2 regions of the Micrococcus sp. KRD077 genome follow, and region 1 is predicted to be linked to the other one. Evidence: riboswitches for the same ligand, from Rfam matches in the RefSeq annotation. Region 1 holds a riboswitch; the other holds the start of a gene.
What was found. A riboswitch is a leader RNA that binds a small molecule or an ion and turns the genes downstream of it on or off. The one in region 1 is predicted to bind S-adenosylmethionine.

Region 1 (5,037 bases):
GCTCATCGACAAGGCCACCCAGGCCCCGCTCGGCGAGCAGACCACCGTCCTCAACCCGGCCCTGGCCGACCGCTGGGCCTTCGACCTGACCTATCAGCTGCTCGGCATCGGGTTCGCGCTCGTGCCGGTGGCCCTCGTGCTGCACCTGATGCACCTGCGCGGCCGGAACCCGTTCCGGGTGCTCGGCCTCGACCTGCGCCGCCCCGGCCGCGACTTGGCCTGGGGCCTGGGCCTGTTCGCGGCCATCGGGCTGGGCACGCTCGGCGTCTACGCCGCCGGCCGGGCCCTGGGGATCACGACGGCGATCGTCGGCTCGGCGCTCGGGGAGAGCTGGTACCAGGTGCCGGTCCTGCTGCTCTCCGCGCTGCGGCACGGACTGCTGGAGGAGGTCATCGTGGGCGCCTGGCTCGTCGACCGCCTCGGGTATCTGCAGCGGCTGCGCGCCGCGGGCCTGGCACGCGATCCGGCGCCGGCCGTGCCGTCGTCGTGGGCGAGCGCCGAGGGGCTGTTCCTGCCGACCCGCGTGGCCGTCGTCGTGCTCGCCCTCGCGCTGCTGCGCGGGGCGTACCACCTGTACCAGGGGATCGGGCCGGGCGTGGGCAACGCCCTGATGGGTGTGGTGTTCGCGCTCGTGTTCCTGCGGGTGCGCCGGGTGATGCCGCTGGTCATCGCGCACACGCTGCTGGACGCCGTCGGGTTCGTCGGCTACCCGCTGCTGGCGCGGGCGGGGCTGCTCGGCTGAGCGGCCCCGCCCCCGCGCTCAGAGCGTGACCTCGCCCTTCGGGGTGCGGAAGGTGACCGAGACGATGCCCGGGGTGCCGGAGGGCGCGACGTACTCGATGTTCACGTCCTGGACCTGGCCGTCCTCGTCGTCGCCGAGCCACTCGGCGAGGCGCTCGGGGGAGCCGGCGATGTTCAGGCGCTCGATGGTGGCCTGCGGCTCGGCCGCCTGCGAGGGGTGCATGTCCTCCTGACCGTCGGCCCAGCGCAGGATGAACGGCAGCTGCGGGTCCGCGAGGGTTCCCTTGACGCCGATCTGCCGCCAGGACAGCTCCCGGCCGTCCGGGAAGCGACGGTTGCCGGGGACGGCCTCACGGCCGAGGCGGCGCTCGAACCGGCCGATGTCCGTGGTGGCCACCGCCCAGCTCATCCAGCCGCCGCCCTGCTCGGTGCGGGCGCGCACGAGCTGGCCGAACGGCGCGCTGAGGGAGGCCGGGTGGTCCAGGGCCTCGACGACCTCCAGATACTGCCTGCCCGCCATGGGGAACAGGGCGTTCTGCGTGCCGAAGCGGGGGTGGACACCGCCCTTGATCCGCTCGATGCCCAGCGTCTCGGCGATGCGGGCGACCGTGGCGTCCAGGCCCTCGGGGCCGGCGGCGTAGGACACGTGGTCCATGCGACAGGTGTGCACTGCGCTGTTCCTCTCCGTTCCCGGGCTGCCCCGGGGGTTGACCTGGTGCGAGTCGCGGGGCGTCGAGCCCTTGACGGGTCGGGCGCCCCGTGCGGAGAGCGTATCCGCGGGTGACACGCGTGACGAAATCGTGGCGGGGCGGCGGGCTACACTCGGAGGCACGGTCACGAGAGTCAGCAACAGGCCCCGGCATGCTGACCGGCAACCCTCCTTCCGCGGTGGGGTGCCCCGGGTGACGACCAGGCCGGCCCCACAACGGACGCCGGCAAGCGCGGGCCGATCCCACGGCCCCTCTCGACGGCGCCGGGTCATCTCCGGCACCTCGACGACGCCGGTTCCCGGATCGGCACGTCGGCCGGCGGGCGGGGCGGCCGGGTCCGGCCCCTGAACCCCTCAGGAGGGTCCGCCATGACCGACCAGACCACCCCGACCCCCGACGCCTGGGGCTTCTCCACCGCGCAGGTCCACGCAGGCGTCGCCGTCGGCCAGCACGCCTTCGGTGCGACCGCCCTGCCGATCTTCCAGACCACCTCGTACGACTTCCCGTCCGCCCAGGTGGCCGCGGACCGGTTCGCGCTCAAGGACCTCGACCCGCTCTACACCCGCATCGGCAACCCGACGCAGGGCCCGGTGGAGGAGAAGATCGCCGCGCTCGAGGGCGGTGTGGGCGCGCTGCTGCTGGCCTCCGGTCAGGCGGCGACGACGTTCGCGATCCTCAACCTCGCCGGCGCCGGCGACCACGTGGTCGCCTCGGCCAGCCTCTACGGCGGCACGCAGAACCTGTTCAAGCACACCCTCGCCAAGGTCGGCGTCGAGACGACGTTCGTGACCGACCCGGACGACCTCGAGTCCTGGCGCGCCGCCGTCCGGCCGAACACCACGGCGTTCTTCGGCGAGACCCTCGGCAACCCGCGCGGGGACGTCCTGGACGTGCGCGCCGTCGCCGACGCCGCCCACGAGGCCGGCGTGCCGCTGATCGTGGACAACACGCTGGCCACCCCGTACCTGCTGCGGCCCATCGAGCACGGCGCCGACGTCGTCACCCACTCCGCCACGAAGTACCTCGGCGGGCACGCCGCGGCCATCGCGGGCGTGATCGTCGACGCCGGCACGTTCGACTACGCGCAGCACGCCGAGCGGTACCCCGGCTTCAACGAGCCGGACGAGTCCTACCACGGCCTCGTCTACGCGCGGGACCTCGGGGTGGGCTCGCCGCTCGGCGCCAACCTGGCCTTCATCCTCAAGGCGCGCGTGCAGCTGCTGCGCGACTACGGCTCGGCCATCTCCCCGTTCAACGCGTTCCTGGTGAACCTCGGCCTGGAGACCCTGTCCCTGCGCATGGAGCGGCAGGTGGCCAACGCGGCCGCGGTGGCGCGCTGGCTGGAGGGTCGCGACGACGCCGAGCACGTGGTCTACGCCGGCCTGGAGTCCAGCCCGTGGCACGAGCGGGCCCAGCGCTACCTGCCGAAGGGCGCGGGCGCGTTCGTCTCCTTCGAGATCGCGGGCGGCCGCGAGGCCGGGGCCGCGTTCGTGGACGGGCTCACCCTGCACCACCACGTGGCCAACATCGGCGACGTCCGCTCGCTCGTGGTGCACCCGGCCTCCACCACCCACTCCCAGCTCACCGACGACGAGCAGCGCGCCGCCGGCGTCACCCCCGGCCTGGTGCGGCTCTCGCTCGGCGTGGAGGACATCGAGGACATCCTCGCCGACCTCGAACGCGGCTTCGCGGCCGCCGCCCGCCGCGGCGACGACGACGCGGGGGAGCGGGCATGACCGCCGTCGCCACGCGTCCGTCGCGCACCGCGCTGCCCCGCGGCGGCCGCCACCGCCTGCGGGTCGGCGAGCTGCACACCGAGACCGGCGGGCTGCTGCCCGACGTCGAGCTGACCTACGAGACCTGGGGCACCCTCGCCGCCGACGGCTCCAACGCCGTGCTCGTGCTGCACGCCCTCACCGGCGACGCGCACGTGGCCGCGCACGAGGAGGACCCGACGCCGGGCTGGTGGGACGCCCTCGTCGGCCCGGGCCGCGCCGTGGACACGGACCGGTGGTTCGTGGTCGCCCCCGCCATGATCGGCGGCTGCCACGGCTCCACCGGGCCCTCGACGCCCGCGCCCGACGGGCGGCCCTGGGGCTCCCGGTTCCCGTTCCTCACGCTGCGGGACGCGGTCGAGGCCGAGCGGCGCCTGGCCGACCACCTCGGGATCGGCGCCTGGCGTGCCGTGATCGGCGGATCGATGGGCGGGGCTCGCGCCCTCGAGTGGGCCGCGACCCACCCCGCGCGCGTCGCCGGGGTGGGCGTGCTGGCCGCCACCGCGGCCTCCTCCGCCGACCAGATCGCGTGGGGGCAGGCGCAGACCGCGGCCATCCGCCTCGACCCGGACTTCCAGGGCGGCGACTACTACCCCGGCCCCGGCCCCGTGGCCGGCCTGGGCATCGCCCGGCGCATCGCCCACACCACCTACCGCACGGCGGGCGAGCTCGGCCAGCGGTTCGGCCGGGAACCGCAGGGCGTCGAGGACCCGTTCGGCGCCGTCGTCGGGGTGCCGGGCGGGCGCGGGCGCTACGCCGTGGAGTCCTACCTGGACCACCAGGCGGCCAAGCTCACCGACCGGTTCGACGCGAACTCCTACCTCGTGGTCACCGAGGCCCTCATGGGCCACGACGTCGGGCGGGGGCGCGGCGGCGTGGCGGCGGCGCTCGCGGACTACCGGGGCCGGGCGTTCGTGGCCGCCGTCGACTCGGACCGGCTCTACCTGCCGGCCGAGTCCGAGGCGCTCGCGGCGGCGCTGCCCGCGCGGCCGCCGGTGCACACGATCGCCTCGCCCATCGGCCACGACGGCTTCCTCACCGAATACGGCCAGGTGGCCGACACGCTCAAGCGCACCCTCGCCCTCTGAGCTTTCGTTCGGGAAACGGCGGCGTGTCGCGGCACTGTCGTTCGGGAAACGGCCACCGGTCCCCGCCGGCCGGGCTCAGGGCTCGACGATGTCCAGCGGCTCGGTGTGGTCCGAGCCCTGCGGCATCGGCGCGCCGAAGAGCGGCTCGGGGACGGGGCGCTTGGCCGTGACGCCGTCGCCGGAGGAGACGCCGCGGAGGCGGCGGACCACCCACGGCGCCAGGTGCGTGCGCACCCATGCGGCGTCCGACGCGCGGGCCGCGCGCCACGTGCGCGGCGCCGGCGGGGAGAGGCGCAGGTGCTCGAGGCCGTGCTCCACGCCGAGGGTGTCCAGCACCATCGCGGCGATCGTGTGGTGGCCGAGCGCAGAGAAGTGCAGGCGGTCCTCGGCCCACATCTCCCGCCGGGCGAGGTCCTTGAGCGACCACATGTCCGGCACCAGCGCGTCGTGCCGCAGCGCGATGGTGCGCACGTTCTCGTTGTAGATCGCCACGGTGCCGCGGATGCGGCCGATGACGGGCGTGCCCTTCACGTCGGTCGCGTTGAACAGCAGCACGGTGGCGCCGTCGGAGGCCAGACGCTCGACGACGGCGTCCAACCGGACCGCGATCTCGTCCGGGTCCGCGCCGCGCAGGATGTCGTTGCCGCCCGCGCAGACGCTGATGAGGTCCGGCCGCAGGGCGAGCGCCGGCTCCACCTGGTCCTCGGCGATCTGGTCCAGCAG
Region 2 (5,037 bases), on a different contig from region 1:
CGCCCGCGTGGACTACCTCACCGAGCGCGACCCCGAGTGGCGCTCCGAGCTGCTGATCCCGGGCCGCGAGGCGGGCGGCGCCCCCGTGCAGGGCTCCCCCATCTCCGGGACGGGCTCCACGCTGGTCGACGCCCGGCAGACCGAGTCCGTGCCGCTGACGACGTCGCCGATGCCGCGCGTCAGCTCGCTGGGTGAGGGCGAGTCGCTGTGCACGCCCGGCGGCCGTCGTCGGGCCCCGCAGGATCCGGCACCCGCCGCCACCGCCGGCGAGACGCCCACCGACGAGAACGAGGGCCTGCCGGCGGAGGCCGGCGAGCGGCCCGAGCGCCAGGACGGCGAGGAGGTCACCCAGCGCGGGACCACCGGCCGCGTGGAGGGTGAGCACCGCGGCGAGGGCCGCGTCGGCTGACCTGTCCCCGCAGTCACCCCCGCTTTCGAGGCGGGAAATCCACCTCACACGACGCCCCCGGGCGCCCATGAAATAGATTTCCCGCCTCGTCGCGTGAGGGGTCGTAGCCTGGGGCCGTGACCCCGCCCGCCCCCGCCGCTCGCCGCCCCTCCGCGGCCCTGCTGTGGGTGCTGCTGGCGGCCATGGGCGCCGGCCCCCTGTTCAACTACGGCGTCTCCGCCTCCTCCACGGTCGTGATGGAGCGGCTCGACGTCACCTCGGGCCAGCTCGGCACCGTGATGACGGTCGTGTTCGCGGCGGCCGCCGTCACCTCCCTCGGCCTCGGCCGGGTCGCCGACCGCCTGTCCGCCCGCGCGCAGCTGAGCATCATCTTCGGCGGCACCGCCGCGGCGCTCGTGCTCGGCGCCGTCGCCCCGTCCCTGCCCGTGCTGTACGCGGCGGCCGCCGTCGCGGGCGTCACGCAGGCCATCTCCAACCCCACCACGAACCGGATCATCCGCACCGTGGTGCCGCCGGAGAGGCGCATCGGGTGGGTCGGGGTGAAGCAGTCCGGCGTGCAGGCGGCCCAGCTGGTCGGCGGCCTGTTCTTCCCGGCCGCGTCCCTCGCCCTCGGCTGGACGGGCGCCGCGCTGGGGGCCGCGGTGCTCATCGGGGCGCTCTGGGTGCTCGCCCTGGTCGTCGCCCCGCCGCTGCCCGGGGCGCCGCCGCCGGCCACCGGCCCCGTCGGCGGGCGACGACGGCGGGACACCTCGCCCCTGCCGGCCACGGTCTGGTTCTTCGCGGCGATCGCGTTCCTCACCGGCCTGGGCATGCAGGCCACGAACACGTACCTGCCGCTTTTCGCGGTCGAGACGCTGGGAATGACGCTCGTGGCCGGCGGCGCCGCGGCGGCCGTGTCCGGGGTGGTGGGGGTGCTCTCCCGGATCGGGTGGAGCCGGCGGATGAGCTCCGGAGACCGGCCCACCACCCTGCTGGCCGTGATCTGCCTGGGTGCGGTGGCCGGCGTCGCGGTGTTCCTCGCCGCGGACCTGCTGGACCTGCCGGCCCTGCTGTGGGTGGGCGCCGCGGTGCACGGCCTGACGGTGCTGGGCGCCAACGTGGTGATCAACGCGGGCCTGTTGAGCGAGGTGCCGGCCGAGCGGCTGGGCCGTGCGACCGGGGCGAACTCGATGGGCATGTACGCCGGCTTCGCCCTGGGCCCGCTGCTGATGGGCCTGCTGCGCGACGTCACGGGCGACTACCGGGCCGGCTTCGCGGTCGTCGCGGCCGGGTATCTGCTGGCCCTGGGCGTGGTGCTGCTGCTGCGTCGCCACGTGGGCCGGCGGGGCGTGGCCTGACGCGCAGGGCCAGGACGAGGCCCACCCCGGAGGACCGCGCCTCAGCGACATCACCGCAGTGCAGCCCTGCGGTGATGTCGCAGCGCCGCGGTCGAACGGGCGTACGGCGGAGTGCGGCGCAGTGCGCGGCGGGGCGTGGACGCCTGACACACGACGACGCCCCCGGTCCGTGCGGACCGGGGGCGTCGGAAGCCGTGCGTCAGGCGAAGATCAGAGCTTCGTCACGTTGGCGGCCTGGAGGCCCTTGGGGCCGTCCTGGGTCTCGAACTCGACGCGGTCGTTCTCCTGGAGCTCCTTGAAGCCCCCGCCCTGGATGGCGGAGAAGTGCACGAACACGTCCGCGGAGTTGTCCTCGGGGGCGATGAAGCCGTAGCCCTTCTCAGCGTTGAACCACTTGACAGTACCGACAGCCATGATGGTGTCCTTTCGATGTGCCCCCGCGGTGCGGTGGCGGTGTTGGACCGCGGCCCGGATGTGGGACGCGGGTGAAGCGGCGAGACTGAACCGCTTGCCCAACACTCATCGACGCCGGCGATGCCGGGCTGACGAGCAGTGAAGATGGCGGGATACAGCTTGATCAACTTCAGGCTCCATCATTGCACGGATCTCGCCGACCGGGAACCAGGGGCCCGATTGTTCACCTGGAGTTCGCTCAGAGCGCGCGCAGGCCGTGGAAGAGATTGCGGTGCAGGGCGGCCGGGGGAGCGGCGTCCGTGTGATCCGCGAAGGCCGTCACCTCCAGCAGCACCACCGTGTGGTCGCCCGCCGGGACCTCGGCGTGCACCCGCGTCTCGAGCCAGAGCGAGGAGCCCCCGATCAGCAGGGCGTCGTGCGGGCTGCGGTGCACGTCGAGACCGGCGAAGCGGTCGCCCTCGCGGGAGGCCAGCTGGCGGCACAGCGGCGTCTGGTCCGCCGCGAGCAGGGAGACGCCGATCGCCCCGGCCCGGCGCAGGCGCGGCCAGGTGCGGGAGCTGTTCTGCGCGGAGAAGGACACGAGGGCCGGCTCCCAGGAGATGCCCACGCCGAAGGAGGAGGAGACCATCACCTCGGGGACGCCGTCGGCGAGGCCTGCCAGCGCGACGACCCCGGTGGGGAAGGCCGAGAGGCCGGAGCGGAGGTTGCCGAGGGACAGGTCGGTGTCCCACGTGGCGGTGTGGGGTTCGTGGGTCAGGGTCATGGCGCGCGTCCTCTTCCGATGACTGGCGCGGCTCCGCAGAAGGCGGGAACGCGGATCGCCCGGATCCGCGGAGGCGCGGTACTTGCCCGTCGGGGTGTCCGAGGGGCCGAATCATCACCTGGAGCACCCCACTACTGCGTGAGAGGGTTGCCGTCCCGCCGGCCAGGGCCGTGAATGACGGGAACTCGTGATTCTGGGGTCAGCCTACGGAGGGGTCCGTGGGGTGGTCAAAGCGCGGCGGTCGCGCGGCGTCATCCGAGCTGCCCGATGTGATGCTTGACACACCGCGCATCGCCGGCCAGGATCAAGCCACTCGAGAGGGGGGAGCTCGAGACCGCGGCCTCCGGCCCCCGCAGACGGTTCTCTGAGAGGGATCAGATCATGCGGATGGACATCGAGAAGAACCGTGCGGCATTGTCGGCCGCCGTGGTCGTCGCGGCTCTCCTCGGTACCGCCATCTCGGGATGCTCCGCTTCCCCGGGCAGCGTCTCCTCCACCGCGAAGGCATCCACCGCTGCGGCGTCCTCCGTCACCGTGACGTCAGCGGCCCCCTCGGCAACCCGGTCGGCCTCCGCCACCGGTTCGTCCGCGTCGTCACCCGCCGGTGAAGAAGCACTCCCCGCCGCGCTGTTCGAGGAGGACGGGATGACGTTGGTCGAGTACACGCGCCGGCATCCGGATGCGGGCTATCTCGACCCGGAGAAGGAGTCCGTCCTGGAGGAGGCGGTCGGGACGGGCACACAGCAGATCACCGTGGACGCTCAACAGGGTGCGGTCCTTCGGGTCATCGTGCTGTGTCCTTCGGATGCCACCGGTGAGACGGAGATCCTGACCTCACGGGGTGGCGGGGGAACGAAGACCTGGATGGCCGGATCGGAGGCGCTGTGCGGCGGCTGGTCGGCGGCGACTCCCCCCGTGGATGAGGCGGGGCCGATGACGTTCACCGTCACGGTGGACAACGACAAGTCGTTCCGGATGGTGCTGACCGCACCCTCCGCATGAGGCCGCCATCACGACGGCGGATGACGGCGCGGGGAGGACGGAGACGCTCAGCGTCGGTCGCGGCCGCGCAGCGCGTCCAGCTGCCGGCGGTCCCGTTTGGTGGGCCGGCCCGCGCCCCGCTCGCGGTACGGCACCGCGAGCAGCTCACGCGGCATGGGCGGCGGGGAGTGGTCCACGTACTGCTGCCGGGCCACGGGGGCGCCCACCCGCTTGGCGATCAGCCCCGTGACCTCGAGGATCCGCTCACCTCCGTCCTGGCGCACCCGCACCCGGTTCCCGACGACGACGGGCGTCGCCGCCTTCACGGGCTCGCCGTCGATGCGCACGTGGCCTGCGCGCACGGCCGCCGTGGCCGCGGACCGGGTCTTGTACAGCCGCACGGCCCACAGCCACGCGTCGATGCGGACGCCGCTCACGCCCGCCCCCTCACGCGAAGCGGGCGCGGATCGCGGCGCCGTGCGCGGGCAGGCGCTCGTCCTCGGCCAGCACGCCGATCCCGTCCGCGACCTCCTTGAGCCCGGTCTCCGTGTAGCGGATGCGCTGCTGCAGGCGCAGGAACGTCACCGTGTTCAGACCGGAGGAGTGCCGGGCCGTCCCCGAGGTGGGGAGCACATGGTTGGACCCGGCCGAGTAGTCGCCCAGCGGCACGGGGGCGTGCGGGCCCACGAACACGGCGCCGGCGTTGCGGATGCGCCCCACGAGGTCCTCGGGGTCGCGCGTCTGGATCTCGAGGTGCTCGGTGGCGTAGCGGTCGGAGACCTCCACGGCCTGGTCCATGTCCCGCACCAGCAGCACGCCGGACTGGGGGCCGGTGAGGGCCTCGCGGATCTGGTCCTCGTGGAACGCCCCGGGCACCTGCGCCTCGATCGCCGCCAGCACGTCCCGGAGCAGGTCCTCGGAGTCCGTGATGAGCACGGAGGCGGCCAGCGGGTCGTGCTCGGACTGGCTGATCAGGTCCGCGGCCACCCAGTCGGCGCGGGCGGTGCCGTCCGCGATCACGGCGATCTCGCTCGGCCCGGCCTCGGCGTCCACGCCGATCACGCCCTGCAGGGCGCGCTTCGCGGCGGCCACGTACACGTTGCCGGGCCCCGTCACCAGGTCGACGGGCGCGC

Region 2: it holds a riboswitch for S-adenosylmethionine, as region 1 does, so the genes downstream of both, J1M39_RS09465 (flavin reductase family protein) here and J1M39_RS07000 (O-acetylhomoserine aminocarboxypropyltransferase/cysteine synthase family protein) in region 1, are expected to answer to the same signal.

Annotation. Positions count from the first base shown of each region.
Region 1 covers NZ_JABFAZ010000024.1:120,879-125,915, forward strand. Annotated here, with positions in the region: gene J1M39_RS06990 (CPBP family intramembrane glutamic endopeptidase) at 1-742, shown strand, start outside; gene J1M39_RS06995 (VOC family protein) at 761-1,396, opposite strand; SAM riboswitch class IV at 1,574-1,689, shown strand; gene J1M39_RS07000 (O-acetylhomoserine aminocarboxypropyltransferase/cysteine synthase family protein) at 1,820-3,187, shown strand; gene metX (homoserine O-acetyltransferase MetX) at 3,184-4,314, shown strand; gene J1M39_RS07010 (SGNH/GDSL hydrolase family protein) at 4,390-5,037, opposite strand, start outside.
Region 2 covers NZ_JABFAZ010000037.1:38,502-43,538, reverse strand. Annotated here, with positions in the region: gene J1M39_RS09480 (FMN-binding glutamate synthase family protein) at 1-409, shown strand, start outside; gene J1M39_RS09475 (MFS transporter) at 526-1,746, shown strand; gene J1M39_RS09470 (cold-shock protein) at 1,957-2,160, opposite strand; gene J1M39_RS09465 (flavin reductase family protein) at 2,399-2,923, opposite strand; SAM riboswitch class IV at 2,997-3,116, opposite strand; gene J1M39_RS09460 (hypothetical protein) at 3,298-3,588, opposite strand; gene J1M39_RS09455 (hypothetical protein) at 3,569-3,925, shown strand; gene J1M39_RS09450 (RNA-binding S4 domain-containing protein) at 3,973-4,341, opposite strand; gene hisD (histidinol dehydrogenase) at 4,352-5,037, opposite strand, start outside.